Regions from separate parts of the Geobacillus sp. FSL K6-3411 genome, predicted to be linked through region 2. Evidence: riboswitches for the same ligand, from Rfam matches in the RefSeq annotation. Region 2 holds a riboswitch; each other region holds the start of a gene.
The links. Region 2 has a riboswitch for S-adenosylmethionine ahead of NSQ22_RS04565 (methionine biosynthesis PLP-dependent protein). Riboswitches for the same ligand answer to the same signal wherever they lie in the genome.
Positions count from the first base shown of each region.

Region 1: it holds a riboswitch for S-adenosylmethionine, as region 2 does, so the genes downstream of both, NSQ22_RS07085 (hypothetical protein) here and NSQ22_RS04565 (methionine biosynthesis PLP-dependent protein) in region 2, are expected to answer to the same signal.
Region 3: it holds a riboswitch for S-adenosylmethionine, as region 2 does, so the genes downstream of both, NSQ22_RS15995 (methionine ABC transporter ATP-binding protein) here and NSQ22_RS04565 (methionine biosynthesis PLP-dependent protein) in region 2, are expected to answer to the same signal.
Region 4: it holds a riboswitch for S-adenosylmethionine, as region 2 does, so the genes downstream of both, NSQ22_RS03925 (bifunctional homocysteine S-methyltransferase/methylenetetrahydrofolate reductase) here and NSQ22_RS04565 (methionine biosynthesis PLP-dependent protein) in region 2, are expected to answer to the same signal.

Region 1 is NZ_CP150187.1:1,386,867-1,394,942, forward strand. Features, by position in the region: gene NSQ22_RS07075 (MIP/aquaporin family protein) at 121-945, shown strand; gene glpK (glycerol kinase GlpK) at 1,012-2,505, shown strand; SAM riboswitch class I at 2,860-2,964, shown strand; gene NSQ22_RS07085 (hypothetical protein) at 3,037-3,372, shown strand; gene NSQ22_RS07090 (hypothetical protein) at 3,751-3,945, shown strand; gene NSQ22_RS07095 (PaaI family thioesterase) at 4,015-4,497, shown strand; gene NSQ22_RS07100 (PaaI family thioesterase) at 4,681-5,097, opposite strand; gene hutG (formimidoylglutamase) at 5,241-6,209, shown strand; gene NSQ22_RS07110 (helix-turn-helix domain-containing protein) at 6,214-7,689, shown strand; gene hutU (urocanate hydratase) at 7,858-8,076, shown strand, end outside.
Region 2 is NZ_CP150187.1:885,948-894,023, reverse strand. Features, by position in the region: gene NSQ22_RS04580 (hypothetical protein) at 240-671, shown strand; gene NSQ22_RS04575 (hypothetical protein) at 688-897, shown strand; gene metC (cystathionine beta-lyase) at 1,000-2,178, opposite strand; gene NSQ22_RS04565 (methionine biosynthesis PLP-dependent protein) at 2,182-3,285, opposite strand; SAM riboswitch class I at 3,477-3,587, opposite strand; gene NSQ22_RS04560 (alpha/beta hydrolase-fold protein) at 3,778-4,506, shown strand; gene NSQ22_RS04555 (YjcG family protein) at 4,544-5,065, shown strand; gene NSQ22_RS04550 (GNAT family N-acetyltransferase) at 5,065-5,499, shown strand; gene NSQ22_RS04545 (stage VI sporulation protein F) at 5,534-5,791, opposite strand; gene NSQ22_RS04540 (YjcZ family sporulation protein) at 5,916-6,050, opposite strand; gene NSQ22_RS04535 (hypothetical protein) at 6,128-6,364, opposite strand; gene NSQ22_RS04530 (thioredoxin family protein) at 6,489-6,809, shown strand; gene NSQ22_RS04525 (hypothetical protein) at 6,935-7,105, opposite strand; gene NSQ22_RS04520 (DUF421 domain-containing protein) at 7,125-7,985, opposite strand; gene NSQ22_RS04515 (DUF1657 domain-containing protein) at 7,998-8,076, opposite strand, start outside.
Region 3 is NZ_CP150187.1:3,107,361-3,115,436, forward strand. Features, by position in the region: gene sufD (Fe-S cluster assembly protein SufD) at 1-1,124, opposite strand, end outside; gene sufC (Fe-S cluster assembly ATPase SufC) at 1,142-1,921, opposite strand; gene NSQ22_RS15975 (carboxymuconolactone decarboxylase family protein) at 2,230-2,592, opposite strand; gene NSQ22_RS15980 (hypothetical protein) at 2,705-2,992, shown strand; gene NSQ22_RS15985 (MetQ/NlpA family ABC transporter substrate-binding protein) at 3,215-4,066, opposite strand; gene NSQ22_RS15990 (methionine ABC transporter permease) at 4,082-4,750, opposite strand; gene NSQ22_RS15995 (methionine ABC transporter ATP-binding protein) at 4,740-5,768, opposite strand; SAM riboswitch class I at 5,861-5,970, opposite strand; gene NSQ22_RS16000 (hypothetical protein) at 6,046-6,393, opposite strand; gene NSQ22_RS16005 (thioredoxin family protein) at 6,547-6,861, opposite strand; gene NSQ22_RS16010 (toprim domain-containing protein) at 6,858-7,217, opposite strand; gene NSQ22_RS16015 (YusG family protein) at 7,312-7,551, opposite strand; gene gcvH (glycine cleavage system protein GcvH) at 7,626-8,009, opposite strand.
Region 4 is NZ_CP150187.1:770,706-778,781, forward strand. Features, by position in the region: gene metH (methionine synthase) at 289-3,699, opposite strand; gene NSQ22_RS03925 (bifunctional homocysteine S-methyltransferase/methylenetetrahydrofolate reductase) at 3,692-5,542, opposite strand; SAM riboswitch class I at 5,615-5,716, opposite strand; gene NSQ22_RS03930 (ABC transporter ATP-binding protein) at 6,337-7,428, shown strand; gene NSQ22_RS03935 (ABC transporter permease) at 7,398-8,076, shown strand, end outside.

The DNA of each region.
Region 1 (8,076 bases), 500 kb from region 2:
CCTTTGAATAGGGGAAGTGTGTGGGTCTTTGTTTTTTTGCCCAACGTGCAACCTTCCGGAAGGAGCACTGAAGCAGGAAATGGCAGAGGAAATCACGAATGAAAAGGGGGAAGAGACCAAATGTCACCATTTTTAGGAGAACTCGTCGGAACGGCGCTGCTCATCATTTTCGGATCCGGGGTGTGCGCCGGCGTGAACTTAAAGAAATCGTATGCCGCGAATTCCGGTTGGATCGTGATTACGATGGGGTGGGGGCTAGCAGTCGCGATCGCAGCGTATGCCGTCGGCCAATATAGCGGCGCTCATCTCAATCCGGCCTTAACCGTGGCGTTGGCCATAAGCGGCGACTTCCCATGGGACGATGTACTGATGTATGTCATTGCTCAGGTACTTGGGGCGATGATTGGGGCGGCTGTTGTTTATCTCCACTATTGGCCGCATTGGAAAGAAACAGATGATCCTAGTATTAAGCTCGGTGTATTTGCTACTAGTCCGGCCGTGCCGAATGTGTCTGCTAACTTGCTGAGCGAAATGATCGGTACGTTTGTGCTCGTCCTAGGGATTTTAGCCATTGGTGCCAACCGATTCGCCGATGGCCTCAACCCGTTTATTGTCGGCTTTCTCATTATCGCCATCGGCTTGTCGCTCGGCGGTACGACCGGGTATGCCATCAACCCGGCACGTGATTTCGGACCGCGCCTCGCCCACTTTTTGTTGCCGATCCCGGGAAAAGGACCATCAAATTGGTCGTACGCCTGGGTGCCGATTATCGGGCCGCTGCTTGGCGGTGCGCTTGGCAGTCTAGTATATAAAGCGTTGTTTTTAGGAAAGACAAGTGCGGCGCTATGGGGCGTGCTCATTGCCGCGGCGGCGGTGCTGGCTGGAGCTGGCATGATGAAAGGAAAAGGGGCGGGCTCGGCGGTAGCGGATCGCCGTTCAGTTTGATAGGAGGCCCGGTGTTTGCGGCGGTGTCATTGAGCTGAAAAAATCAAGTAGGAGAGGAGAATGTTCATGACAGATCAATATATTTTAGCGATTGACCAAGGCACAACAAGCTCGCGCGCCATTTTGTTCAACCGTGGTGGAGAAATTGTTCATATGGCGCAAAAAGAATTTACGCAATATTTCCCACAGCCCGGCTGGGTTGAGCATAATGCGAACGAAATTTGGGGCTCGGTGCTTGCGGTCATTGCCAGTGTCTTGTCTGAGGCGCAAGTGAAGCCGGAACAAGTGGCGGCGATCGGCATTACGAACCAGCGGGAAACGACCGTTGTCTGGGAAAAAGAGAGCGGCAATCCGATTTACAACGCCATCGTTTGGCAATCGCGGCAAACGGCTGATATTTGCGACGAGTTGAAAGCGAAAGGGTATGATCCGCTGTTTCGCGAAAAAACGGGGCTGCTCATTGACGCTTATTTTTCGGGAACGAAAGTGAAATGGATTTTAGATCATGTCGACGGAGCGCGTGAACGGGCGGAGCGCGGCGAGCTGCTGTTTGGCACGATCGACACGTGGCTTATTTGGAAGCTGTCCGGCGGCCGCGCTCATGTGACTGATTACTCGAATGCGTCGCGTACATTGATGTTTAACATTCATACGCTTGAATGGGACGATGAGTTGCTTGCAATTTTAAACGTGCCAAAGGCGATGCTCCCTGAGGTGCGGCCGTCCTCGGAAGTATATGCGAAAACCGTTCCGCATCATTTCTTCGGCGTGGAAGTGCCGATCGCTGGGGCGGCGGGTGACCAGCAGGCAGCCTTGTTCGGACAGGCGTGCTTTGCTGAAGGGATGGCGAAGAATACATACGGCACCGGCTGCTTTATGCTCATGAACACCGGAGAAAAAGCGGTGCAGTCAAAACACGGGCTGTTGACAACAATTGCTTGGGGCATCGATGGCAAAGTCGAATATGCGCTTGAAGGCAGCATCTTCGTCGCCGGTTCGGCCATTCAATGGCTGCGCGACGGCTTGCGGATGATCAAAACGGCGGCTGACAGCGAAACGTACGCCGAAAAAGTCGAGTCAACGGACGGGGTGTACGTTGTCCCGGCGTTCGTCGGTCTCGGCACGCCGTATTGGGACAGCGAGGTGCGTGGAGCGGTGTTTGGCCTCACACGTGGCACGACGAAAGAACATTTCATCCGTGCGACATTGGAATCGCTCGCCTACCAGACAAGGGACGTGCTCGCCGCTATGGAAGCGGATGCCGGCTTGCCGCTGACGACATTGCGCGTCGACGGAGGAGCGGTGAAAAACAACTTGCTCATGCAGTTTCAAAGCGATTTGCTCGCTGTGCCGGTCGAGCGGCCGATGATTAGCGAGACGACCGCGCTTGGAGCGGCGTACTTAGCTGGGCTGGCGGTCGGCTATTGGGGCAGTCGTGAAGATATTGCTGCCCAGTGGCAGCTTGAGCGCCGCTTTGAGCCGCAGATGACTGACGATAAGCGAACGGCACTCTATGAAGGCTGGAAAAAAGCAGTGCGGGCGGCGATGATGTTTAAATAACGGGAAGAAAACGGATACCCTTGGCTGAGGGTGTCCGTTTTTTGGTGGTTCAAAACAGGAGCAAAGCTGATGGTAGCGAAGGGCAGGGATGTCAGCGCACGCCCTGACAAGCCTTTACTTGTTCGCAACCCGTCTGGAAAAGAGAAAGACAACCGCTATCTTATTTTATAAAACTATGTGCTAAATATTCAACAACCATAAAAAAGCAACAGCTGGCAAAAACCAAAACAACCTATCATCTCGCTTGCGTTGCAACATCAAGCAGCCAGCGCCTCAAAGTAACTAAAATAGGCAGAAGAAACAAAAAGTTTGCACTTTTGTTTCCCCATGGTAATATAAGAGTAAATTGCATATGTCTTATCAAGAGTGGGCGAGAGAACGGGCTTGATGACCCCACAGCAACCTGCCGCTGGCAAGGTGCTAAAACCCGCAAAGCGAGTTCGCTTTGGATGATAAGAACGGTTCCACCCCTTTTCGCATCATTCCGAGGCGAAAGGGGTTTTTTGATGGATGGGAGGTGAGGAAGAAACAATGGCGGAACGATTTTCGATCCGCGCTTGCATGGCGGCACATTTGCCGGCTGCGGCGTTTGCGGTTCACGTTATGCGTTGCGTGCGGGCGGAACTCATTCAGTTTGATTCACAGGCGGTCGTGCATGTCGACCGTGAGGACGGGTATGTCCATTTGTATGGGGAAGCACAAGGAACGATATTTTCTATCTTGCTAACGAACGCTGAGGTGGATGAATGGAAAGCGGAAGATCCGTATGCCCTTGACCGCTATATATGGATGGAGCTAGGAAAAAAAGAAATTTTGCCTACGCGAATGACACCGTATTTGCGAGCAGTGTTTTCCATTGAGTCCTAAAGAAGAACAACGAATGACCGCAAAAAAATGGGCATATGCCATCATCCAAGTATCGCAGCACCAAAAGCATGTTATCAAAACGCCGTCGGTCTGGAACGGTTAAGATACATACAAACGAGACGCCTGAGACGCCGAAATGAACGTTTTTACAACTTGACGAGTCGGTTATCGGCGAGCTGATTGAAAGGATACAACACAAATTTGCCCGCTGAAGGGAAATGACATCACTTCGCATAAGGCAAGGCATTGAGCAAAAGAAAGAGAGGCTCGTGTCGGTTGGTGGTTCCGTTTGTCCGAGGAAGAGATGACGAGCCGAAAGAAAGCAAGAATCCTCATCGTCTGGGCCGCCTGTTGCCATCGATCTTTGGGCGTTAGGGCATGGCTAACGCCCTTCCATTTTCTTGTCTCGACCGCATGCCGATCGGTGGCATGAGTTTATCAGCTTTGTTTTATACAGGGGGGAGTTGGGCTGAATCAGGAACGATTCCCGGTGAGGGGTCAACTCCTTGTTTGCAACGCGCGTTCGGGTTATTAAACGAAGGGCGGTGTGGACGGAAAGGGACGTTGATGTAAAAAGAGCTCTTTGGGGGTCGTGGTCTTTTCGATCCGATGATATACTAGAAAAAGAGGGGAGGAGATTTAGTGGAAGAAACGATCGTTCACGCCATTCAAGATGACTATCCGGATGAATTTGCTTGGTGCTATGGCTGTGGCCGACTGAATGAACATGGCCACCATTTCCGCACTGGATGGCAGGGAGACAAGACGGTAACCGTATACACTCCGCGCCCAGAACATACGGCCATCCCTGGATTTGTGTACGGTGGACTGATCGCCTCGCTGATCGACTGCCACGGCACCGGCTCAGCAGCGCTTGCGTTGCACCGGAAAAATGGCCATGAGCCGGGCAGTGGGGAAGCGCCGCCGCGCTTTGTCACCGCTTCACTGCATGTCGATTTTCTCAAACCGACGCCGCACGGTGTGCCGCTTGTGGCCATCGGCACGGTGACGGAAATTCATCCGAAAAAATGGCAAGTCGACGCCGAAGTGTTTGCGAACGGCGAATTGTGTGCCCGCGGACAAGTCGTAGCTGTCGTCATGCCAAAAACATTTGTCCGTCCTTAACAGACAGCGAAAAGCGCCGGAGAGCCGCCGTTTTTTGACAGCGCTTTCTTCGGCGCTTTGCAGCTGGAGTTCGACTAAGGACGGCAATGTTGCTTTCGCGTTTAGTTTCTCTATTGGAGAAATCACGTTGTTGTATATTATCAACCTTCTAGCGTCCAAGAACGTTTAGTAGACATTGTTCTTTCATCGTTTGTCCATAATCAGCACCGATGACGTAGCGCTTGCTACCTCTTTGCCGTTTTGCCGTACGGTGGCGGTCACATAGGCGATAGTCCGGCCGAATTTTTCCACTTGTGCCTCGATTTCTGCTTCTCCGGCTTCCATCGGACGATGAAATGTCGTTTGCAAGTTGATTGACGCATGGAGTTGATCATCGCGAAGCAAGGTCGTCACCGCATAAGCCATCATAATGTCTGCCGCCGCTCCGACAAATCCGCCCATGATCACCCCATTGCCGTTAAGCAATGATTCGCTTACCGTCCATACACCTTTCGCATAGCCGTCCCGAGCTTCCGTCAAGTGAACGCCAAGTGTTACGTCGCATGGCGGCGGCGCGCTTTGACCAGTGATCACCTCGTGCAAGTTCGTCAATTGCTTCATCTCTAACACCCTTTCTGTTATGAATCATGGTGGTTGTATTCGCCAAACAGCGACGATTTCCTCTTTTCTCGTTGGGAGGAAGGAGAATGGAAAAGAGAAAGCGAAAAAGTCCAATCGAGGAAAACCGAAAGGAGGAAGAGTGGATGTACCAACCACCAGAGGCGAGCTGCTGGACGGGGCGGGTGGACAGTGTGAGCGATGAACGGGCGTTTCGTCTCCATCAGCGCATTCGCCTATTAGATTTATCGGGGCCATTAACGCCGTTGGAACAAGCAGCGGCTTTTATTGGATTTGTGTGCGACGAAGGAGTGCGCCACAATCAAGGACGCCAAGGAGCGAAAGAGGCGCCAGCCGCCGTGAAAGCAGCGTTGGCGCGGTTGCCATGGCATCTTCCATCAGGAGCGTCGATCTACGATGCAGGCGATATCGTTTGTGCTGACGGACGTCTCGAACAAAGCCAGGCCGAACTCGGAAAAGCCATCGCCCGCCTGTTGCAGAGCGGGGTGGCGCCGGTGGTGATCGGCGGCGGCCATGAGACGGCGTATGGCCATTACTTGGGCGTCCGTGCAGCGCTTGGGCCGAACGCTCGATTGGGCATCATCAATATTGACGCTCATTTCGATTTGCGTCCGTACGACAACGGGCCGACGTCAGGGACGATGTTTCGACAAATATTAGATGAAGATAAACAGGTGGGGTATTGCTGCTTAGGGATTCAGCGGCTTGGGAACACGGCAGCGCTGTTTGCGGACGCGGAGAGGTACGGATGCGAATACATACTCGAAGAACAGCTAACGGCGGGAGCGATCGAGGCGGCTTATGAACGAATTGAACAATTTGCCTTGAGGCATGACAGCATAATATTGACCATTTGCATGGACGCGATCAGTGCGGCTGCAGCGCCAGGAGTGAGCGCGCCGTCGCCGTTTGGACTCTCTCCATCATTGGCACGTGCGCTCATTCGCCGAATCGTTTCCCACCCAAAAACAATCAGTGTGGATCTTTGCGAAGTCAATCCGCTCGTTGATGAAGGCGGAAAAACAGTGGCGTTAGCCGCCGCCTTCTGCATGGAAGCGCTTCTTCATTTTCGACGTTTGCAACCGAGGCGGTGAGAAGATGAAATTGGTCATTGCCGAACGGGATCACAACGAACGGGAGGCGATCCGCTGGCTTGTGTCTGCGTATTCACTGCCGATTGAGCAAGTGTACACGGCGGCCACGGTGGAGGAGATGAGGGCGCTTCTAGAGCGGGAGGCGCCGGAGCTATTGTATGTCGAATTAGATATGATTCCGTATGAACAATGGGGGAAAGCGACGTCTTGCATCCGTTTGTTTTGCCAGCGGGTGATTGCGGTGACCGCCGAGGCGACATTCGCGCGGGCAAAACAAGCCATCGATTTACAATGCGTCGATTTGCTTGTGAAGCCGCTTGAGCCCGCCAAACTGAAACAAGCGTTGAGAACGGCGGCTTCGCTTTCCGCTGGCGGTGAACGCCCCCGTCTTGATGCCCATTTTGACGATTATCGCCCGTTATTTTACGAGGACTTTGCTGATGTCTCCTTCCATGTATGGCTGGTGCAAGCGGAACAGCCTTCCCTATCTGCTGAGGTGGTTCGCTTTTTAACGAGCTATCCGTTTCGCCGGCGTGCGCGCGTATTACCGTTGACTCATATGGCGGTGTGCCTTTTTCCCGAGCTGCCGGGCAATGGAAAGGAAGAAGCATGGAAGATGATGCGCGATTGGGAGGAGGAACATCATGAACCGTTGGCGGTGGTCATCATGCCACCGGATGGTCAGCAATCGGTGCGTATGCGCTATCAAGCTGCCCGCCGGCTGCTCGAGACGACATTTTTTATCGGCTACCAGCAAGTGATTGCTCCAGCGCCTGAATATGAACAGTGGCGTGAGTTGGATCCGTTTTTGACGCCGGAAGAGCAACGACAATGGGTTGAAATGCTTGAGCAGTTTGACCACGAGGCGGTCAAACGATGGTTGCAGAATGAATTTTCCCATTGGACGCCGCCGTTTCCGAGCCCAGAGATGGTACGCACGCGGCTGACGAGTATCTTGGCGCAAATCCGGCGATTCATGAAAACATACCGTCTTGACCACGGCACGATGGAATGTGAGTACATGCGTCTATTTCAAGACATTTTGTACAATCCTGTGCTGTATCGTATCGTCCAAGAATTGATTTTGTTTTTATACCGGCTGCTCCACGAAGCGAGGAGGGCTGAGGAAGGTGCGCGTGTCGACGCCATCGAACGGGGGCTTCGCTATATGGAAACGCATTTTCGCGATCCGTCGCTCACGCTGGAGCGGACCGCGGCAGCAGCCGGACGCAGCCCTGCGTATTTCAGCCATTTGTTGTCGACAAAGCGCGGTGTGACGTTTCGCCAATGGCTGACGAAACGGCGACTCGAGGAGGCAAAGCGGTTGCTTCGACAAACCGACTTGTCTGTGAAAGAAATCGCCGAACAGACTGGGTTTCGGACAGCTCATTATTTGACGCGCGTCTTTAAAGCCGAACTGAACCGGACGCCGACCGCCTACCGTGATGAACAACGGCTCCATCGGTCATCACCGCAGTAGACAGTTTTTCGAAAGAAATGAACATATATCAAAAGAAATGGACGGATGTGGTATAAAGAAATATGAAATTTCTAAAAAAACGGATCAACTTTAAAAGAAGAGCATCTATCTCCCTCCTCTTGGCTTCCTTCATAATAAAAAGCAAAGAGGAAAAAGAGGGGGATGACGATGGGAAACAAACGGACGGTTCAAGCGCTTTCAGGAACAACGCGGCAAGCGAAAGGGTGGATTCAGGAAGCAGCGCTCCGCATGTTAAACAACAACTTGCATCCGGATGTCGCCGAGCGGCCGGATGAATTGATCGTCTACGGCGGCATCGGTAAAGCGGCGCGCAACTGGGAATGTTATGAGGCGATTGTGGACACTCTTCTTCGTTTAGAAAACGAT
Region 2 (8,076 bases):
TCTTCTTATACTATATATCCAGTTTTCTTCTTAGCGGTGAGAGGCGATCGTTGATTTGTAAAAAAATAGGATAATATTACTTTCCCCTCTACCATCTTTCCTAACAAAATTCGACCTTTCCCCCATACCTGCCACTAAAAAAATCGTTCTTTTTTCCGTGGATACGTACCCGTGTCGAATAAGAGCACGGTGCATATACGTAGTTAACGTATCGAAATCACAGGAAGGAGGAAAACACATTGAGCTCTAAACATTTACACCATGCGTCAAAAGAGATGAAAAAAATCCGTACATGGCTTGAAAAACTAGATTTGGACGATTCGACATTGGAACAGATCCATTCTTTGTTACAAGAGCGCAAAGGTGATGTGGAACAAATTTTGAAAAGAATGCGTGGTGAGGGACAAGAACAGCGTGCTCTTTTAGCAGATGAAAGGGAGTTGTTGCAGAAGATTTGTGACGCGCTGCATACCGGTACATCGTTAATAGGCGATATTCGCGATGAACTTAACGACTTGATCGGTGAAACGGTAGAAATTACGGTCAATTTCGGGCTCGTGACCGGCACCGTCAGGGCAGTCCGAATCGATTATGTTGTGCTTGAAGATGCGCTCGGCCGTTTCGTCTACCTTCCGTTTACCAACATTCAAGCCGTCGCCCTATTAGACTGAAAGGAGGGAGGAAACGATGAACTTTTCGCTCCTATTGATACTGCAGCTCCGCCGCTTGATCGGCGAGACGCTCCAAGTCGCAACCGATAACAACTTGTTTGAAGGAAAATTGACTGCTGTTGGGAATGGAATTATTCAACTGCAAGCCGAAGCAGGTGAATATGAGCAGGAAACACGAACGGTCTTGATTCAACTTTCGGCCATTAACTTTGTTCGCGAGTTGTAACAACAAAGAGTATAAGGTATGCATCCGCCGAAACCTCACATACCTTATCAAACAATGAAAAACGGCTATGCTGTTACAGCATAGCCATTTTTTTACTTTCTTTCATCGCGCCGGAATCGACGAGCGCTCGTTGACAAATGATAGCGCCTGCTCAAAATCGGCGATCAAATCGTTGAGATCCTCAAGCCCGACGCTCAACCGCAACAGTCCGTCGGTAATGCCGCGTCGCAGCCGCTCGTCTTTCGGCATGGCGGCATGTGACATTTTCGCTGGATACGATAAAATCGATTCAACAGCGCCAAGACTGACGGCGAACACCGGTAAGCGAACGTTTCGGACGAACGTCCGGGCCGCTTCTTCATCCGCCAGGCGGAACGACAGCACAGCGCCGAACCCAGCCGCTTGATTGCGCTGGATCGCATGGCCCGGGTGGTGGGACAATCCTGGATAGTACACTTCCTCTACTTTGGGATGGCGCGTCAAATAGGCAGCAAGGGCGGCCGCTGATTCAGACGACTGTTTCAGCCGGACATGGAGTGTTTTTACACCGCGCAGCACAAGCCAAGCATCTTGGACGCCAAGGACAGCGCCAAAGGCGTTTTGCAATTTGTATAGCTGTTTGCCGAGCTCCTCGTCTTTTACGACCGCCAACCCGGCAACGACGTCGCTATGGCCGGCTAAAAACTTCGTCGCACTATGAAGCACAACATCGACGCCGAGATCCAACGGCCGCTGCAACGCTGGGGTCATGAACGTATTGTCCAGAAAAGTTAAACAGCCATGCGCTTTCGCCAACTTGACGACACCGCGAATGTCGGTCACTTTTAAGAGCGGATTGGACGGCGTTTCCATATAAATGACCTTTGTGTTCGGCCGGATGTTTTCCGCCACTGCTTCAAGGTCCGTCATGTCAACGAACGTATATTCGATACCAAAGCGATTAAGCACCTCGGTAATCATCCGGTATGTGCCGCCGTAGACATCTTCCGTCACGAGCACATGGTCACCCTTTGACAGGAGCAAAAATGCTGTGGAAATGGCAGCCATGCCAGAAGCAAATGCAAACCCGCGCACACCGCCTTCCAATGCGGCAATCGTTTCTTCAAGCGCCTCGCGCGTCGGATTGCCGGAGCGGCTGTAGTCGTATTTGCCGAATGAGTCGAAATCGAACTGATGGAACGTGGATGCATGCTGGATCGGCACGCTCACCGCCCCTGTATGTCGATCGACTTTCCATTTGTTATGGAGCAATTTCGTCGAAAACGACCATTCCCGTTCCATCGCTCACACCTCTTTCATGTTTTTCAATGCCTGCGCTAAATCAGCGATCAAATCGTCGGCATGCTCGATACCGACCGAGAAACGGAGCAGACGGTTGCAAACACCGTTTTGGATGCGGATTTCTTCCGGAATATCAGCGTGCGTCTGCGTCGCCGGATACGTGATAAAGCTTTCGACCCCGCCTAGGCTTTCCGCGAACGTAATGAGACGCAAACATCGCAAAAAACCGTTCACCCATTTTTCATCGGCAATCCGGAACGACAACATTCCCCCTCTTCCCGGGTATAGCACATCAGTGACCTCTTCGTGTTCACGCAAAAAGGAGCAGATGCGCTTGGCGTTTTCTTCATGCTGGCGCATCCGCAGCGCCAACGTTTTCATCCCGCGAATCAACAGCCATGAATCAAACGGCGACAAAACGGCGCCGATGGCGTTATGGTACTCCGCCAAGCGCTGACAGAGCTCTTCGCCCTTAGCAACAACTAGACCAGCTAAGACGTCGTTATGGCCGCCTAAATATTTCGTGGCGCTATGGATGACAATATCAGCCCCTTGTTCGATCGGGCGTTGAAGCACTGGCGTATAAAACGTGTTGTCAACGATCAGTAAAAGCCCATACCGCCTAGCGAGCTCTGAGACGGCGCGGATATCGGTCTCATGCATAAGCGGGTTTGTTGGAGTTTCCAAAAAGATCGCTTTCGTCCGTTCCGTGATTTTTTCTTCCACGGCATCCAAATCAGCAAAATCAACGTAATGAAATCCGAGGCCGTATTTACGCCAGCCGCGCTCAAACAGTCGGTACGTGCCGCCGTAAAGGTCGGCCGATACGAGAAACTCGTCTCCGCTCTCAAACAAGGCGAGCACTGTCTGAATGGCGGCCATGCCGGAACTGAACGCATAGCCTTGGTCACCACCTTCAAGCCTCGCGATCGCCTCTTCGACGATTTTGCGCGTCGGATTGCCGGTGCGGATGTAGTCAAACCCGGTGGACTCTCCAATGCCGGCATGGCGGTAGGCGGTGGAAAAATAAACCGGCGGGTTGACCGTCCCCGTCACCGTTTCGCTCCGATTGCCAATTTGTGCCAACAATGTCTCCAGTTTCTTCATCTCATCTCTCTCCTTCTGCCGAAAAATTCCCTTCCGACGGATAGGGTGTCTGAAGCGTACCGCTGCTTGTCTCGGCAGCCAAGCACCTCGTTTTCGGATCGACTCACAAGTCAGCGGATCAATCACCCAAAAAAAGAAAATAAAAAAAGTCTTCTAAGAAGAAGACTTTTCCATATCCATGGTCACGCTTCTTCTTATCTGCCGAATTGAATACTCAATTCGCTGGATTTAGCACCTGGCCGATTTCCGGCTGGTTGCTGAAGCTTCACAGGGCCAGTTCCCTCCGCTTCTCTTGATAAGAATAGGACGTATATTCAATTTTGTTAATTTATAAAAAAATGTAACGCATTCCGGCCGTTTTTGCAAGTCATTTTTTTTTTGACATTGGCAATGTTCGGCAAATTGATGAAAAATTCGAGCCCTTCATTAACATCTTTTCGCCCAAATATGTTACAATAACAGGTGAACTTACCGTTTTCATGGAGGATGGTCATGGCAATCGCAGCAGGAATAATGCGTGATTATGCGCTTTACAGCGGAGAACTTCAAGAGAAAATCGAACTACTTGTTTATTTGCCAAGCAATTTTTCTCCGCTTCACAAATATTCTTTACTAATCGCTCAAGACGGCAAAGATTATTTTATGTATGGAAAAGTGAAACGCGTCATCGAAACGCTCATGGAGGAAGGAACGATCGACCGGACGATCGTCGTCGGCATCCCATATCGGAATGTGAACGACCGCTACGAGAAATATCACCCAGCGGGGCAAAAACACGAAGCGTACATTCGTTTTTTAGCTCATGAACTCGTTCCGTTTTTGGACCATGAGCTACCGACCTATCAAATGGGCAAAGGCCGGGCGCTGATCGGCGATTCGCTCGGTGGAACGATCTCGTTGCTAGCTGGATTGTTGTATCCGCATACATTTGGAAACATCGCCATGCAGTCCCCTTATATCGATGACTCAGTGCTGGCGCGTATCCGCGCATTCCGTGATCCGTCACTTCTTTCGATTTACCATTCCGTCGGCACGGAAGAAACAGCCGTGAAAACAACGGACGGCCATGTGCGCGACTTTATTACACCAAATCGGATGGCGCGAGACTTGTTTATGGAAAAACAATTCGCCTATACGTACCATGAGTTTGCCGGCGGTCATGCGTGGACGTATTGGCAGCCTGACTTACCGAGAGCTGTATCCGCTATTTTGTCGCTGTAAACAATAGAAAAACAACCATCTAAGGAGGGAAATCGGGATGAAGTACGGCATTGTATTATTTCCATCAAAATGCATTCAAGATTTTGCCAACTCTTACCGAAAACGGTATGACAGCCATTACGCTCTTATTCCGCCGCACATCACGTTAAAATATCCGTTTGAAGCGAATGAGGGGCAATTGAAAGAGATGACGAAAGAATTGCACCGTATCGCAGCGGAAACTCCTCCAATCCCCATCAAAGTGACAAAATTCAGCTCGTTTTACCCGACGAGCAACATCATTTATTTGAAAGTGGAGCAAAACGACGTGCTTAAGCACCTCCATGAACAGCTGCACAGTGGCCTGTTCGCCGGCAAGCCAGAATTTGCATTCGTGCCGCACATTACGATCGGCCGTGATTTACCGGGGGCGGAATACGCCGATGTCTACAGCCAAGTGAAGCTGCAACACGTACATTTTGAAGAGACGATCGACCGCTTCCATCTCCTTTACCAGCTCGAAAACGGATCATGGACCGTGTATGACACATTTGTCGTTGGAGGAAAGGAAACGGTATAATGAACATCGCCATTGGAACAACAAAAGATCGCTCCTTGTACGAGGACGCTTTGCACGTCCGCCGGCTCGTATTTATCGAGGAACAAGACGTGCCGGAAGAGGACGAAATCGATGCGTTCGAGCAAGAATCGTCCCATCTTGTTTTATATGATGGCGAAAAACCGGTCGCGGCCGGCCGACTGCGCTTCATCGACGAAGGGGTTGGCAAAATTGAGCGCATTTGCGTTTTGCCGTCCTACCGCGGCCGCGGCGTTGGACAAATGGTGATGGCGGCCATTGAACAGCTCGCGAAAACAAAAGGGGCGAAAAAAGTGAAGCTGAACGCCCAAACTCACGCCGAACCGTTTTACAAAAAACTCGGCTATGAGGTGATATCCGACGTGTTTATGGACGCCGGCATTCCGCACGTCACAATGGTGAAATCGCTTGAATAATAAGGGAGCTTGCATCTGCACAGCTCCCTTTTGCTTATTTTTTATTGTTCAGCATATTGGCGATCGTATTAAAGTCAATTTGTTTGCCGCTATGGACGATCGTTTTGACGATTTGGTCTTCAAGTTCTTTCGGCACTCTCCGATTAGCGATTTGAGCAACCCGCTTCACTACTTGGCGCACTGTTTTTTCATCGCTGAAATTGGCGTTTTGCAGCGAGTTGGCAAGCTCAAAAATATCTTTCATATTGACGCCTGTTTTCTTTTCAATGTTTTTAAAAAATTGCTGATCCATCTTCCCGCCTCCTTCTCCCTGTATATCGTATGATGCCTCTACAAGAAGGTGCATCAAATGAGGAAAGAAAAATACGAGCCGCTCCGCAGCACCGAAACGACCCGTATCGGATTCGTTTTTTCCATTAGCCGACAAATGCAGCGCCGACAATGATCAACAAGATGAACAAGACGACAATCAACACAAAGCCACCGCCATAGCCATAGCCGCCATAGCCGTAGCCACCATAACCGTAGCCTCCATAGCCGCAGAAGCCCATCCTCGTGCACCTCCTTCTTCGTTTACTGTATTGTATTCATCGGCTCGAGGTAGCGTATGGGCGCACGCGCCATTTTGTCATCCAAATAAGCGGAACAGCATAGCAAACTCCTTTTCCTTTTTCGCAAACCATTGTTCAATGTAATTTAGGTTGCCTTGTACGCTTTGTAAAAACCCATTGTTTAGTTTTTCGATTTCTTGCAGCTGTTTATTGAAATCGTTCCCCCACTGTTCAAACAGACGGATGAATTGTTCGTGTCCTTCTTTCCTTGATGCCACCCATGCTTCCAGCGCCTTTTCCAGCTCTTTGCTCACACCTTTCCCCCCTTTCTTTCTGTTGTATGCAAGACGGGGGGCCGAATGTGAAGGCGTTCCTGTTCTTTTTTACCGCACCATATGGTAAAGTAAAGGATGACAACATGAAATGGAGGGAACACGCATGAAAGCCATTGAAACGAACGATCAGTTCACAGCGGCTATTTCTGGCAGCAAACCAGCTGTCATCAAATTTTACACCACTTGGTGCCCTGATTGTGTACGCTTGAACATGTTCATCGATGACATCATTCGTGATTACGATCAATATGATTGGTTTGAGATTAACCGCGACCAATTCCCGGAGCTTGGCGAGAAATATCAAGTGCTCGGCATCCCGAGCTTGCTTGTGTTCCAAAACGGGGAAAAAATCGCCCATCTGCATAGCGCCAACGCGAAAACCCCCGAAGAGGTGCGCGCCTTTTTGCAATCATTGCCCGCTTGATCGCCCTTTCCTGCATCATGAAAAACAAGGCGCTGCAACCATTTTCGGGCCATTGTTTTGGCGTATACGCAGCAATGAGAAAGGTGTCCCGTACATTTGGGACACCTTTCTCGATCACACAACACTTAATATTCGATCTCTTCGTAATCTTTCGGTTGGTGGGTCAGCCTGCCACCATCGAACATAAATTGAATCGAAATTTCTTCGTCGGTCGTTCGCGCTCGTTCAGGGCGGCCATCTGCTTTAAGCTGAATTTGAATTTCCTCATCCGTTGTTTTTGTCCGTTTATTCTCCATGATCTGATCCTCCTCAATATTAATTTCGCAACAGTGGCTCGACTTTTTGGATGAGCTCCGTCATTTTCACCGCATTTGTTTCGTACAGCGCTTTTGCCTCTTTCGAATCGGTTTGCAACGCATATAACTCGAAATCAGCTTGTACTTTTTTCATTGCAGCCAACAACAACTTTTTCTCCTGCGGTTCGGCCACTTGGATTTTGTCATCGTACAAATCAATCGTTAACTGTCCATATGAATCGACTTGGGCGAGGAAGACATTTTCGACTGCTACTCCTTGCTTATCAAGTTGCTCCTTCAGCCAACCGCGGCCAAGTCCCAACGTAGAGAGTGGCTCGTCCAAAATCACTCCATCCATAATGACGGTTTGTGGCTCTTTTTCCTGCGGCGGGTTCGGAAATACATCACCAACCGTAAGCGGCTGCTTTTCCCGCTTCAACAAGATGTTCAAATCACCGTTCGGCTCCAGTATTGCAAACTCGACATCGGCGACACGGAACACATCTTTTTTACGCAACTGCTCAAGCAACTCGTCAGCTGTGTATTTCTCCCGCTTTAAGTTTTCCTCTAAAATTTTGCCGTTTTTGATCAAAACCGTCGAGTTGCCCTCGACAAAATCGCGGAACTTTTTGTTGCGCAACGAAATGCGGGCGGCCAACACCGGAATGAGCGACCAAATTAAAATACTTGTAATTCCTTCCTGAAGAGAAATTTCCAAATCGACAGACATTGTTCCGGCAATATCCCCCACGGTAATGCCGACAATATATTCGAAAAATGACAGCTTTGCCAACGGCTTTTTGCCAAGAATGCGAGTAATGATAAACAGTCCGATCAAAATACAAAAGGAACGAATGGCGACTTCTAACCATACAGGCATGGATCATGCTCCTTACTTTCCATGATATTGCGGCTCCTCGAACTCAAGTCGGCTGATCCGTTTTTTCAGCTTGGCGATGATCTCCTCGGTG
Region 3 (8,076 bases), 1.4 Mb from region 2:
GCCATGACATCATCTTCATCAATGAGCAAAATCGGGTTCGCATCGCCGCGCGCTTTTTCGCTTAACATCAACACGCGCGATTCTTGCTCGGCGTTGGACTTCGACGCGCCGTGCTCAATTTTGCCGATGCCGTTAAAAATCGAAGTGGCGCTGTCACGGACGACGCCGTGTTTTAAAATATAACCTTCCGTATGTTTCCCGTAGTGAACGACGCTTGTCGTAAAGTTTTGCACTTGCTCGCCGCGGCTGACGACAACCGTTTTCGTATCCCCGAACGATCCGTCACCGATGAGGCGAGTGATATTTTCCGACACGGTGTTGCCGTCATTCATCAGCCCGAGCGCCCATTCGATTCGCCCGTCGCGCCCAGCAACGCCGCGTCGGTTGACATACGTCGTCACGCCTTTGGCCAAATGGTCGACCGCGGCGAAAAAGACGCGCGCGTTCGCATTGGCAAATACCTCGGCGACAATATTGACGACCGCTTTTCCTTCATCGCTCGCCGATAAATAGTTTTCAACGAATACGACGCGGCTGTTGTCTTCTGCGACAACGATGACGTGGTTAAACAAGCCGATGTCGTCCTCGTCTTGAATGTAGACGGCTTGGAGCGGTGTTTCGATTTCGACGTTTTTCGGAACGTACACAAACACTCCGCCGTTTAACAGCGCCGCATGCAGCGCGGCAAGACGGTGCTCATCCGGCTTAACCGCATCGGTCATGAAATATTTCTTCAGCAAATCGCCATGTTCCCTAGCAGCCGTGAAAATATCGGTGAAGATGACTCCTTTTTCTTTCAACTCATCAGAGAGCGAAACATACGCTGGTGTATGGTTGCGCTGCACATATAAATTTGTCGTTCCTTCGCCCGCTTCAATCAGCGCCTTGACCGCCTCCGGCAAATCATCAAGGTTCGCATACGGTGCGCTGTCGACCACATGGCGGCCAAAGTCAGTAAAGTTCCACTTGTCAATTTTCGTTTTGTCCGGTTTCGGCAGCGGCAGCTGTTCCGCTTTCCCGAGCGCTTCGAGGCGTCGCTCGGTCAGCCAGTCCGGTTCGCCGCGTTCGCTTGAGAACGTGCGGATGTATGTTTCATCGAATGGGATTTTCGTTTCTGTCGCCATAGTCCTCCTCCTAACGCTTACGCTTCTTGCCCGACCGTTTCGTCTTCGATGCCCAATTCTTTCTTAATCCAATCGTACCCTTCCGCCTCAAGCCGCTGTGCCAGTTCCGGACCGCCCGATTTCACGATGCGCCCTTGCATCATGACGTGTACATAGTCCGGGGTGATGTAATTCAACAACCGTTGATAATGGGTAATGATCAAACAGCCGAATTCGCTGCTGCGCATTTCGTTAATGCCTTTGGCGACGATTTTTAATGCGTCAATGTCCAATCCAGAGTCGATCTCGTCCAAAATGGCGATTTTCGGCTCAAGCATCATCAGCTGTAAAATTTCATTCCGCTTTTTCTCCCCGCCCGAGAACCCTTCGTTCAAATAGCGGTGCGCCATATCCGGGTTCATTTCCAAAAACGACATTTTTTCATCGAGCTTGCGGATAAATTTCATGAGCGAAATTTCATTGCCCTCACCAAGACGAGCGTTGATGGCTGACCGCAAAAAGTCGGCGTTCGTCACCCCGCTGATTTCGCTCGGATATTGCATCGCCAAAAACAAACCGGCACGCGCCCGCTCATCTACTTCCATCTCAAGAACGTTTTGGCCGTCGAGCGTAATCGTGCCTGCCGTCACCTCATATTTCGGATGGCCCATAATGGCCGATGACAGCGTCGATTTCCCCGTTCCGTTCGGACCCATAATGGCGTGAATTTCCCCGCCTTTAACTTCCAAGTCAACCCCTTTTAAAATTTCTTTTCCTTCCACTGATACGTGGAGATTTTGAATCGTTAATACGGCCATAAAGCATACCTCCAGTTTTTGCGTAAAAATAATGTAAGCTCGCTTTTGACCCAGCGATTGTTCATTCTCATTTTATTCTCATTACAATCTTATAACAAATGAAAAGTGTTCGCAACTTTTCCGCTGCCTTTTCCACTGTGTACATATGTAAAACTTACCCATAGAAGAGAGGGAATTGGACAACGCTTTTTATATTTTACACGAAAACGACCTATTTGTACGAGTTTTTACAAAAAAAAGCCGGCTGAAATCATAAGGCGCCGGCTGAAATCGAATGTGTTTGCCAACAAAAACACCATTGCTGGCGTCTAATGGGTCGTCCGCAGCTCACGGACGCATTCCTGCACGAGCGTCACCGTTTGGCTCATTGCCGCACCGCCGCCAAACGCCGCCGCCACTGCGCACGCTTCCAAAATTTCTTGTTCCGATGCCCCTTCATCAAGACATCCTTTCGTATGGTAAATGGTGCAATATTCATCTTGGGTAGCTAGGCTGATGCCAAGGGCGATCAACTGCTTTTCTTTTTTCGTCAACGCTCCCTCGGCAAAACAAGCCTCGGTAAACGCATGAAACCGTTCAGCAATCGTCGGCATCTTTTTCGTAAACGTTCCGATTCCTTCCTTATAATGAAGAAGTGCAGCTTCGACGGATGTCTGTATTCCGTTGTTCATCTTCGGTTTCCTCCTTCTTTTTCCATATTGAACCGAGAAGATTCCATCCCGCCTCCTGAGCAGAAGCGGAGAAGCGTTTCATGCCTTTTTAGTATGCATGGAGGAAACGGAAATGAAACACCGAATCATACAGAAAGCGAATGGAAAAACACGCCGTTTCCGAAGCGCCAACATCGGCGCCATCGCACCATCGCTTCGTTGGAAAGAGGGAAATCGCGTTCGCTCGGTCGTCTTCGTTTTGACTGCTGCGTTCGCCCCGTTTTTGGCATGGATCGCCATCGGCAACATCGTCGGTGAACAAGGCGATGGCACATTCAGCTTGGCCGTGGTGATCACCTGGCAAAACTGCCTGATCATCGTCATGCTCGCTGCCGTGTTAGAGCGCTTGAACCGTCAGTGATTCAGGAGAATGTCTCAACAGCAAGACATCCTTTTTCATTGTCCGCTATAAGGGCGGGGGAAAAAGACGGTTCATTAGAGAGACCTTGTTCGATCGGTTCTCTTTTCTGATCAAGTACCGTCTGACACCCATGAATTTCTTCTTTCCCTCTGCCGTGTTCCACAAGGGCAGAACGTCGGCTTCGTTGTTCAAAAAAAAACGGGAGCGAAACGCTCCCGTTGATTACTTGTTTTCCGCTGCCGGAATGACAGCGCCTTTGTATTGTTCGGTAATGAAGTCTTGAATTTCTTTCGATTGCAGCACTTCCACCAATGTTTTAATTTCTTTCCGGTTTTCATCGCCTTTGCGCACGGCCACAATGTTGACGTACGGGTTGTCTTTCGGCGATTCGACGGCGATTGGGTCTTTCGCCGGATCCAAGCCGGCATCAAGCGCATAGTTCGCGTTGATCAGCACGGCATCGCCTTCCCCGTTTTGATAAACTTGCGGCAGCAATCCAGCGTCTACATCGGCTTTAAACTTTAATTTTTTCGGGTTTTCCACGATGTCGTTAACCGTCGCTCTCGTTTTGTCGACGCCTTCTTTCAGCTTGATGAGCCCTTTTTCTTGGAGCATCGATAAAATGCGGCCATGGTCGGCAACCGAGTTGCTCATAATGATCGTTGCGCCATTTGGCAGTTCTTCGACGCTTTTATATTTTTTGGAGTACAAGCCGATCGGCTCGATATGGATGCCGCCAACGTTAACGAAATTGTAACCATGTTCTTCCATTTGTGCTTCTAAGTACGGGATATGTTGGAAATAGTTAGCGTCAATATCTTTGTCCGCCAATGCTTTGTTTGGCAAAATGTAGTCTTGGAACGTGATAATTTCCAAGTCTATGCCTTTTTCTTCCAACAGCGGTTTCGCTTGTTCCAAAATTTCCGCATGCGGCACGTTCGACGCACCGACTTTCAGTTTGACCAACTCGCCGCCTTTATCCCCGCCAGCAGCGTTTTCGTCCTTGTTGCCGCCGCACGCTGCTAAAGCGAACACCAAGACGGCAGCCAACAAAGCACCAAGCCATTTTTTCATTTCCTTCTGCCCCCTTTATCGTTTATCAATTTTCGAAGTGACAAAGTCACCGATAAACTGAATGACAAAAACGATGATGAGCACCAACACGGTCGCGACAAACGTCACATCGTTATGACTGCGCTGGAACCCTTCCAAATACGCCAAGTTCCCCAGCCCGCCGGCGCCAACAACGCCAGCCATCGCCGTGTAGCCGACAAGCGACACAGCGGTGACAGTAATCCCGGAGACAAGCGCCGGAAGCGATTCTGGCAACAGGACTTTCCAAATGATCGTCCATGTCGAGGCGCCCATGGCCTTCGCCGCTTCAATGACCCCCTTGTCAATTTCGCGGAGGGCGATTTCGACCATACGGGCATAAAACGGAGCTGCACCAATGATGAGTGCTGGCAGTGCCGCATTCGCCCCAAGCATTGTCCCAACAAGCCATTTAGTAAACGGGATGAGCAAAATAATTAAAATAATGAACGGAATGGAACGAAAAATATTGACGAACGCAGCAATGATCATATTGGCCAACCGGTTTTCCCATAGGTTTCCCTTCGCCGTTAAAAATAAAAGCAGCCCGAGAACAATCCCAATGACGAACGTCGCCGCGACCGCCATCCCGGTCATGTACAACGTCTCGACCGTCGCCGCCCACATCGTCTCCCATTGCACGTTCGGCAGGAGGTTAGCGAGCATCATGAATCACCTCCACCGCCACTTGCTGGCTGCGAATATAGTCAAGCACCCGGGCGATTTCGTCCGCCGCGCCGTCGATGTGCACAAACAGCACACCGTAGGCGCCTTGATGAGTTTGCGAAATTTTCCCTTGCAAAATGTTGATCTCAACCGTAAATTGCCGAACGACTTGCGTGATGAGCGGCTGGCCAGCTGCTTCGCCGACAAATGTCAACTGCGCGATCACCCCGTTCGGGTATTGGCCGAACAAATGGGAAACCGCCTCTTCCGTTTCCTCCGGTTCGATCAGTTGTTGAACGAACCGTTTCGTAATCGGCTGTTGCGGGTTGCGGAAGACGTGCAACACTTCGCCTTGCTCGACGATTTTGCCGCTTTCCATCACCGCCACGCGGTCACAAATTTTACGGATCACATGCATTTCGTGCGTAATCAGCACGATCGTCAGCCCGAGCCGCTTGTTAATATCGACAAGCAAGTCCAAAATCGCATCCGTCGTTTGTGGATCCAATGCCGATGTTGCTTCATCGCAAAGCAACACTTTCGGGTTGTTGGCAAGCGCCCGAGCAATGCCGACCCGCTGTTTTTGTCCGCCGCTTAACTGCGACGGATACGCGTCTTCCCGCCCGGCGAGCCCAACAAGCTGGATGAGCTCATCAACCCGCTTTTGCCGTTCCTCTTTCGGAACGCCGGCGATCTCGAGCGGAAACGCAATATTTTCCCGCACCGTACGCGACCAAAGCAAGTTGAAGTGCTGGAAAATCATCCCGATTTCTTGGCGCGCCTTGCGCAGCTCCCGTCCTTTAATGCGCGCCATATCGCGGCCGGCGACGACCACCTGGCCGCTCGTCGGCTTTTCCAGCCCGTTTAACAGCCGGATGAGCGAACTTTTCCCCGCGCCGCTGTAACCGATAATCCCGAAAATTTCCCCTTCGCGAATATCGAGCGACACATTGTCGACAGCTGTTACCGATCCATTCGCCGCATGATAAATTTTTGTCACTTGTTTAAGTTGAATCACCGTTTCACCTTCCTTCTTCCCAAGGCAACAGAGCGCAAAAAGAAAACCTTTCTGCCCGCAGAGAACAGAAAGGTATTTGTCTACCGTTCCGTCTCTTATCTCTCAAAGCAGGCCGCTTTGTGTGAATTGGCACCTTTTCAGCAGACTCGCTGACGGTTGCCGGGCTTCATTGGGCACATCCCTCCACCTCTCTTGATAAGAGCACAACCATTTGCCTATTCAATTGATTACGAGTGTGATTGTATCATTGTATGTCGAACGGTGTCAACAAAATTTTTTACCCAACATGACGATACGGCTTGGCCAAATGGAGGAGAGATTCAAGCAGCAACATGTGGCGAAAGCTTCCCGACACAGACACTTCTTGCAGCCGGACGAGCTGCTGCAGCTTCAGCTCGCCGCTCAGCAGCGATTCAAGCGCTTTCTTTGAACCGCGCACCGTTAACGTGTGGCGTTCGTCATTTCCTATCTCTGGGGCAGTCGGCTCCTTGCCGATCGCCAACAAAGCAACACCTTCTTCACTCTCAAACCGAACATACAACTGCTCATCCGGCAAAATCGGCAACAAATGACGCAACGTTTGCATCCGTTCCATAAACTGTCCCACTAACTGATGCATTTCCATTGACCATCCCCCCCATTTCCCTTTGTTCCCTTTATTTCCATACGGAGGGGGAGGAATCCTTTACAAAAATCTCGACAGTCATTGTGGCGAACCAACGCTATTTTTGTCATTTCCAAAGAAATATGTCAAATGGCGTCAAAAAAAGGCAGGTAGTCAGCGCGGCAACCGAGCTTGAATTTCCTCATACAAGTACGGAACGGAATGAAACGCATACCATTTGCCCACCATCGTTCCGTCCACAAAAAGAAGCAAGCAAGGAACGCTTTCAATTTTCCAAACGACTGCTTGCTCCGGGATATAATTCACGTCTGTTTCGTAAAACGGCAGCGCCGGAAACAACTCCTCCACCACCGTCAACATTCGTTTCGCCAGCTGGCACGTGCCGCACAGCGGGGTGTACAAATAAAGAGCCATAAGCGGCTGTTCAGTGATTGTCTGTTGTATCTCTGTTCGTTCAATCGGTTTCACTCGCCTCTTCCCTTCATTAACGAGTCGATGCGGACGTCAAAATGGGCGCGCAGCAACACTTGGGCTAAATGCCAACGCGGAGCAGCGGCCACTTCGCGGTACGTCCGGTCAATATAAATGTGTTCCGCTTCCGGAAACATCCGTCGAAATTGCCGGCGCAGCTTTTCTCCTGCTTCATCAGCGTCTGCCAGCACGTACACGTCCTGACCCTCAAGCTCGTCGGCCAGCTCCTCAAGGCGCGAATCACTGATCGTGCCGTTCGTACAAATAATGACGACCGGTTCGTTCAGCACGGCTGACACTTTTTGTTTATCCGATCGCCCTTCTACAATAATCACTTTTTCTGCCCGTCGCATGTCCGACCCACCTAACTTCAAAAAAGGTTACCATATTGTATGCTCTGCGCCAACAAAAAGTTGAAAAAAAGCAACGGCCATCCACCGTTGCCTTTTAACACCAACCCGCCTCCCCGTCGCAATCGACATATTTTTGATCCGGTTCAACGGTAGCGGTCACATCTTTATAGATTTTTCCGTTCTGCTCGGTATACCCGTTTTTCAACTGAACGCCCGCTGCCGGAAGAGGAAGACGTCCGATGAGCTCGCCTTCCTCGTACAAGTCCAGCGAGCGGCCGTTCAGCTTGCCGGTTACCCGATCCGTAATATCGATGCGCGTTGATTGCAGCGCCATCGGGAGCCCCCCTTTTTAATCAAGTTCCGGTATGTATAGGGTGTCTGGATCGGGGGCGAAGATTGCAGGAACGTTTATCCTTCGTTCACCATCGCCGCGTATTGTTCAGCCGTCAACAAGTTGTCGACTTCGCTTAAATCTTTCGGTTCAATAACAATCATCCACGCTTTTTCATACGGCGATTCGTTCACATATTCCGGATTGTCATTTAACGATTCGTTCACTTCGACGATCGTGCCGCTGATCGGCGCATACAGTTCCGAGACGGTTTTCACCGATTCGACGCTACCAAACGGCTCATTCGCCGTAATTTCCGTTCCAACTTCCGGCAGCTCAACAAACACGATGTCGCCAAGCTCTGATTGGGCAAAATCGGTAATGCCGATGCGCACTTTGTCTCCTTCGACGCGCACCCACTCATGCTCTTTTGAATAGCGAAGTTCTTTTGGCGTGTTCATGGAATCCCTCCATTGCGACAAATTATCTCCTTTTTCATCATAACCGATTTTGGACAAAAACTCACCG
Region 4 (8,076 bases), 120 kb from region 2:
GGAAATATGTGCACAGAGACGATGAAGGAGCCGGTAGTTTTCCGCCCGCGTTTCACTTCATATCGCGATTTCTTCAATCGATGGTTTATCATTTTCCGACAGAAGACTCCCTCTTCAATTTCGTACAGGGCGTAGGCCAGAAATCAGGGGGAGATGAATGGCAGTTGGTGATAAAACACTTATTCATGATTATAACAATTATAAAGATGATTGAGTCCATTGTCCGATGATCTGTTTGTCGTAAAAATAGGAAAACGAGCCGGCCGATTCAGCCAGCTCGTTTTCTGTTTATAACACATTGAAATACCTTGCTTCCGGATGGGCGAAGACAATTGCTGAGACAGATGCTTCCGGCTCCATCATATAGCCGTCAGTCAGACGGATACCGATATCTTCCGGGTGAAGGAGACGGAACAGTTTTTCTTGATCTTCCAAGTTCGGGCAGGCCGGATAGCCGAACGAGTAGCGCTGGCCTTGGTATTTGGCGGCGAAGCGCTCTTCCATCGTGAAGTCCGGGTCATCCGGGAAGCCCCAACGGTCGCGCATAATTTGGTGGATGCGTTCAGCGAACCCTTCGGCGATCTCGAGCGCCAATGCTTGGATGGCATGGCTTTTCAAAAATTCGCCTTCGTCTTTCCAGCGCTGGGCGAGTTCACGGATGCCGCCCCCGGCGGTGACAGCAAAGAAGCCGACATAGTCGATTTCCCCACTTTCTTTTGATTTCAAATAATCGGCAAGACAAAGGAACGGCGCCCGCGGCTGGCGCGGGAAGTCAAACGTCTCAAGCACGGTTTGCCGGTCGACAGGATCGTAAATATAAACGCGGTTACCGTCGCTTTGTGCCGGGAAAAAGCGATAGACGCCTGCGGGCTGAATCCAGCCGCGCTCCTGCACTTCAGCGAGCAATTCATCGACAACTGCTTTTAAGGCGAGCGCTTTTTCGTCTTTTTCTTCTAACAGCCGCTTCACTTTTCCTTTCAAACCGAGATGATGGCCGAGCACCATTTGCCAGTTGACGTACGGCAACACGTGCCCAAGCGGTACATCACGCAGCACGTGGCGGTCGAGGTCGGCTGGGATATAGACCGGGACATCGGTCGAGACGTTGGATTTGACAGCTGTGGCGGCACCAACCGCCCGTGCCGGTTCGTTCTCTACCCTTTCTTTTTTCATATAATCGATCGTACCTTGTTGGATTTGGTTGGCAAGGGCAAGCCCGTCCATGGCGTCTTTCGCGTACAAGACGATGCCATCATATTCCGGCGCGATTTTGTTTTCTGTAAACTTGCGCGTCAAAGCGGCGCCGCCGACTAAAATCGGGGTCGAAATGCCGGCTTGACGCAAATCTTGGGCGGTAACGACCATCTGTTGGGCGGATTTGACAAGCAAGCCTGATAGCCCGATAATGTCTGGCTCGTGTTGGCGCGCCGCCTCGATCAGTTGCTGCGGGGCGACTTTAATGCCAAGATCGACCACCTCGTAGCCATTGTTGCTTAAAATAATGTCGACTAAGTTTTTACCGATGTCATGCACATCACCTTTGACAGTGGCAAGCAGCACTTTTCCTTTTGTGCTTCCTTCTTTCTTTTCCATATATGGTTCTAAAAAGGCGACAGCCGCTTTCATCACTTCCGCACTTTGTAGGACTTCGGCGACGATGAGCTGGTTGTTGTTGAACAACCGTCCGACTTCGTCCATGCCGGCCATGAGCGGGCCGTTGATGATCGACAGCGGGTCGGAGTACGTTTCAAGTGCTTGTTCCAAATCAGGAATAAGCCCGTCTTTCGATCCCTCGATGACGTAGCGGGCGAGTCGCTCTTCCAAGCTCAAGTTCGTCTCTACCGGTTTGGCGGTTGTGATTTTGCTTCGGTAAAATTCGATAAATGCATTTAACGTTTCGTCACTTGTGTCAAACAGGAGCGCCTCGGCCATCCGCACTTCGTTTTCTGGAATCGAGGCGAATCGCTCAAGCTTCTCGGTGTTGACGATGGCATAATCCAAACCAGCTTGTGTGCAATGGTATAAAAAGACAGAGTTTAGCACTTCGCGCCCGGCTGGCGGCAAGCCGAACGAGACGTTGCTGATGCCGAGCATCGTTAAACAGTCAGGCAGCCGCTCTTTAATGAGACGGATGCCTTCGATCGTTTCTTTTGCTGCACCGATGTACTGCTCATCACCGGTGCCGACTGGAAAAACAAGCGGGTCGAAAATGATGTCTTGCGCCGGAACGCCGTAGCGGTTCACGAGCAAGTCATACGAGCGCAAGGCGATCTCAAGCTTTCGTTCGGCGGTGATGGCCATCCCTTGTTCATCGATCGTCCCGACGACAACGGCAGCGCCGTATTGGTGAAGCAGCGGTGCGATTTTCGCAAACCGCTCTTCGCCGTCTTCGAGGTTGATCGAGTTGATGATCGCTTTCCCTTGCGAATAGGTGAGAGCGCACTCGATGACGCGCTCATCGGTCGAGTCGATGACAAGCGGCACTTTCACTTTTTTGATCACGTGGCGGACGAATTGTTCCATATCGTACCGTTCGTCGCGGTCTGGGTCGGCAAGGCAAATGTCGATGACATGAGCACCGTTTTTTACTTGGGCGCGGGCGATTTCTGCCGCCTCTTCGTACTTGCCTTCGGCGATGAGACGCTTAAATTTGCGCGAGCCGATGACGTTCGTCCGTTCGCCGACAAAGAGCGGGCGCATCGTTTCATCGTACATGAGCGCCTCGATGCCGGAGACAGCGTGTATGTCAAACGAAGACGGGATGACTCGCGGCGGAAGATCGCGCACCGCTTCGGCAATGGCGCGAATATGGTCCGGTGTCGTGCCGCAACAACCGCCGACAATGTTGATCCAGCCTTTTTCAGCAAAACGGCGAATTTTCTCTGCCAACATGTCCGGCGTTTCATGGTAATGCCCTTCTTCGTCCGGCAGACCAGCATTTGGATAGCAGCTGACCGCTGTGTCGGCGAGCGTGGCGAGCGTGCGCAAATGGTCGGTCATAAATTCCGGACCGGTCGCGCAGTTTAAGCCGACAGCGATCGGATTCATATGGCGGATGGAGATGAAAAACGAATCGATCGCCTGCCCGGCAAGCGTCGTGCCCATCGGTTCAATCGTTCCAGAAATCATAAGCGGTACGCGGCGGCCGACGGCTTCAAACGCTTTGGAAATGCCGATGAATCCCGCTTTGACGTTCAGTGTATCTTGGCACGTTTCCAAAAGTAGAAGGTCGACACCGCCTAACAATAGTCCGCGTGCCTGTTCTTCATAGGCGGTAACAAGTTCGTCAAACGTCGCTCCGCCCGTCACTGATAACGTCTTTGTCGTCGGTCCCATCGAGCCGGCGACAAAACGCGGCCAGTCCGGCGTCGAGAACAATTCGGCCGCTTGTTTCGCCAGTTTCGCGGCCTCGATGTTCAGTTCGAGCGCTAAATGCCCAAGGCCGTATTCGTCAAGCACGATGCGTGTCGCCCCGAACGTGTTCGTTTCGATTATGTCGGCGCCAGCTTCCAAGTACGCTTCATGAATATGGCGGATGACATGCGGGGCGGTGAGGGTCAAATATTCGTTGCACCCTTCGTACGCCTCGCCGCCAAAATCAGATGCTGATAGGTTGGCGCTTTGGATCATCGTCCCCATGGCGCCGTCGATGACAAGAATTTTTCGCTGTAGTTGCTGTTCTAAGGTGATGTTAGCCATGAACAACCTTCCTTTCTTTGGCGGCCGCTTCTTTTTCGTGAATGTAGCGGATGAGCTCAACCGTCATGTCATAACGCAAAAACGGCGTAATTAAATAAATGCCGTTAAACAAGTCGAATGCAGCGTCAATAAGCGCTTTGGCGATGGCAATTCCTTCGCGCGTTGCCTCGACTGGGTCGTTGCCGCACGCCGCCATGCGGGCGCGAATCTCATCGGAAAGCGTAATGCCCGGCACTTCATGATGCAAAAAGTCGGCGTTGCGCGCGCTCACAAGCGGCATAATGCCGATGTAGATCGGTGTGTGAAGATGCTTCGTCGCTTCGTACACCTCAACGATTTTCTCTTCTGAATAAACAGGTTGGGTCAAGAAATAATGAGCGCCGCATTGAATTTTTTTCTCCATGCGTTCAACGGCTTTATCTAAATGGCGGACGTTCGGATTGAACGCTGCGCCGATTGAGAAGTTCGTTTTTTGCCCGAGCGGTTTGCCGGAGTACGACAGTCCTTCGTTAAACTGGCTGATTAAGCGGATTAAGTCGAATGATGATAAATCATACACCGATGTTGCTCCAGGAAAGTCACCGATTTTCGATGGGTCGCCGGTAATAGCGAGCACATCGGTAATGCCGAGCGTATGCAACCCCATTAAATGCGACTGCAAGCCGATCAAGTTGCGGTCACGGCACGTAATATGGATGAGTGGACGGACGCCGAGTTGTTCTTTCACGATTGAGCCGACCGCGACGTTGCTGATGCGCGGCGTGGCGAGCGAGTTGTCAGCGAGCGTTAGTGCATCAATGCCGGCATCATGGAGCGCTTTGGCTCCGACGAGAAACTTGTCAATACCTAATTGTTTTGGCGGGTCGAGCTCAACGATCACCGAGCGGCGCGTGCGGGCTAATTCTGAAAGCGGCGTTACTGCCGACGGGTTGTCGGCTTGCACTGATACTGACACGGCACGCCGTTTTACCGTTTTTTTCGTCACGGGTTTCCGGTCTTGAAGCGCCCGAGCCATCGCTTCAATATGTTTTGGCGTCGTGCCGCAGCACCCGCCGATTAAGCGCACCCCTTGGTCACGAAACGCTTTAGCCGTTTCCTCGAAATATTCGGCATTTGTCTCATAGACGAGCCGACCGTCGCGGTAGTCGGGGAGGCTCGCGTTCGGGTACGCCGATAAAAAGGCGCGCGTTGGCAGCGGTACTTCTTCCAGCGACTGAAGCATATGGTAAGGCCCGAGCCGACAGTTCAGCCCGACAACATCGGCGCCAAGCGCTTCTAAGCGTGCGAGGGCATCAGCGAGCGGCGTGCCGTCTTGCAAGACGCCAACTTCATGAAGCGATACGTGGGCGATGATCGGTAAGGTTGTCTCTTTGCGGGCGATGGTGAGCACCGTCTCTAACTCTTCTAAATCGTAATACGTCTCAAGCAGCACGCCGTCCACGCCCTCAGCAAGCAAGACAAACAGCTGCTCGCGGAACGTCCGCTTCACTTCCTCAAGCGGCACAGCGCTTTTGTTCAATGTGCGCAGTCCGCCGATTGTTCCGAGTACGTGCGTCCGCCCGTTCGCCGCTTGCTTGGCGAGCCGCACCGCCGCCCGGTTGATGGACGGCACCTCGTCCTCAAGGCCGTAGCGGGCGAGTTTTACATAGTTGGCGCCGTATGTATTCGTCTGGATGACATCAGCGCCCGCCGCGATATATGCCTCGTGAATATGGACGATTTCTTCTGGTTTTGATAGATTCAATTCTTCAAAACAACGGTCAATACCATGGGAATATAGAAGCGTCCCCATCGCCCCGTCAGCGATCAGCACGCGTTGTTTTAACTCATCAAGCAATCCCACGTTCCGATCCCCCCGTTTCTCCGTAAATAAAAAGAAAAAAGCCTTCTAAGAAGAAGACTTGTCATTCGCTTCTTCTTATCTTCCAGGCTTCCGCCTGTCTGGATTTAGCACCTTGGCCGCGGCCAGGTTGCTGAGGGTTCACCGGGCCAGTCCCTCCCCCTCTCTTGATAAGAATGTTTGTATGAAGTTGTTGGGCAATGTTCTGACTATTACTCTATAATTTAGCGCATTTTCTGAAATTGTTCAATACAGTAAAGAGGGAAAATTGAAAAAAATGAGGCGAAGGGAAGGGGAGTTTGGAGGAGGATCATCGTAATGAAAGGTGTTGCTAACATGTATGAACATCTGTCTATGGAAGAAGTGCAGGATCGCTGAATCTTTGTTTTTTCGCTCGTCATGTTGAATGCTATTTTGACAGTTGTCTTCCTTCGGCGAAAGCACTTAGGAGTGGTTGTTCATTTTCTGTTGCTCTCTGTCGCAGTCGCCTTAGCGTTGAGGGGTATCATGTTTGACTTTATTGATGTGCAGGCATCGGAATCAATCTTCTTTCTGCTTGGCAAGGCGGGAATATCGGTGAAGAGTGGGATGAGGAGTTTGCTAGTTGAAATCGCAAAGCTTTCAAGGCGATATGAACCATGGGAAGCCCGTCATTCCAAGTTGAGGGGGGGGTTCTGTTGCTTTTGTTCTCCCTTATTGATTTTTACTAATGCCCGTCATGATTTTTCCATTGCCCTTTTGTCATTCATATGTTCTAATTAGGAATGATGGAAATGGAAAGGGTAGGGGGTGCAAAGGTGAGCAGACAAGAAATCATCCGCTTTGACCATGTGACAAAAGAATATGATGGGACAGCGGTATTGGATGATGTTAGTTTTGAGATGGAGAGAGGAAAGTTTTATACATTACTTGGGCCGTCGGGATGCGGGAAGACGACGATTTTGCGGCTGATTGCCGGGTTTATTGAGCCAACTGATGGCACCGTTTATTTCCATGGGAAGCCGATGAATGACGTCCCACCAAACAAGCGGCAAGTCAATACAGTGTTTCAAGATTATGCTTTGTTTCCGCATTTGGACGTATTTGAAAATGTCGCCTTTGGCTTGCGCATAAAAAAGATGAAAGAAGCCGACATTCGCCAAAAGGTGAGTGAAGCGCTCCGGTTTGTCAACTTGGAAGGGTATGAGCGCCGGCGCATTCAAGAAATGTCCGGCGGCCAACGTCAGCGCGTTGCGATTGCGCGGGCGATCGTGAATGAGCCGGAAGTGCTGCTTTTGGATGAGCCGCTATCGGCCTTGGATTTGAAGCTGCGCACGGAAATGCAGTACGAGTTGCGGGAGCTGCAGCGCCGATTGGGAATCACGTTTGTGTTCGTCACGCATGATCAAGAGGAAGCATTGGCTATGTCGGATTATATATTCGTTTTGAATAAAGGGAAAATCCAGCAGTTCGGTACACCAAAAGAGATTTACGATGAACCAGTCAATCGGTTTGTCGCCGATTTTATTGGGGAATCGAACATTTTATCGGGGCGCATGATCGAAGATTTTCTTGTCGAGTTTGCCGGACAGCGTTTCGTTTGTGTTGATCATGGTTTTGCGCCTAATGAACCGGTCGACGTTGTCATCCGACCGGAAGATTTGGAACTTGTGGCGCCGAAAGATGGTCAGATCGTCATTCGTGTCGATTCGCTGCTCTTTCGCGGTGTTCATTATGAAATTTGCGGCTACGATGAAAACGGCAACGAATGGCTTGTTCATTCGACAAGAAGAGCAGAAGTGGGGGAAACGGTCGGTCTCCGGTTTGAACCAGAGGCGATTCATGTCATGCAAGTCGAGAGGGAGAAAGGAGACGTAGAATGGAACGGGCATGGCGGAACTGGTATTTGATCCCCTACGTCGTATGGCTTGTTTTGTTTGTTATCGCACCGATCGTGTTTTTAGTGTATGAATCGTTTTTGGATATCGATGGGCAGTGGACGATAGCCAATTATGAAAAAGTGCTGACGCCCATTTATTTGAAAATGATGGCTTATTCATTCTGGTACGCATTTTTAATTACCCTTGTATCATTATTGATCGGTTATCCAACTGCCTATTGGTTGACAAAAACAAAGCATAAACAGCTATGGCTGTTGTTGCTCATTTTGCCGATGTGGGTGAATTTGTTGTTGAAAGTATATGCGTTTTTAGGATTGTTCGGCACGTACGGGTTGGCCAACGCCTTCTTGCAAGCGATCGGCATCGGAGCGCGGCAGCTGTTGTTTACTGATTTCAGCTTTGTGTTCGTCTCGGTGTATATTTTTATTCCGTTTATGGTGCTGCCAATTTTTAATGCGTTAGAAGAATTGCCGCCGACCTTGATTGATGCTGCCCGCGATTTGGGCGCTTCGGCGTGGACAACGTTTCGCCGTGTCGTTTTCCCGCTGACGCTTGGCGGGGTGAAAGCCGGCTGCCAAGCGGTGTTTATCCCCGCGTTGTCGTTGTTTATGATTACGCGTCTTGTTGCGGGCAATCGCGTCATTACGCTTGGTACCG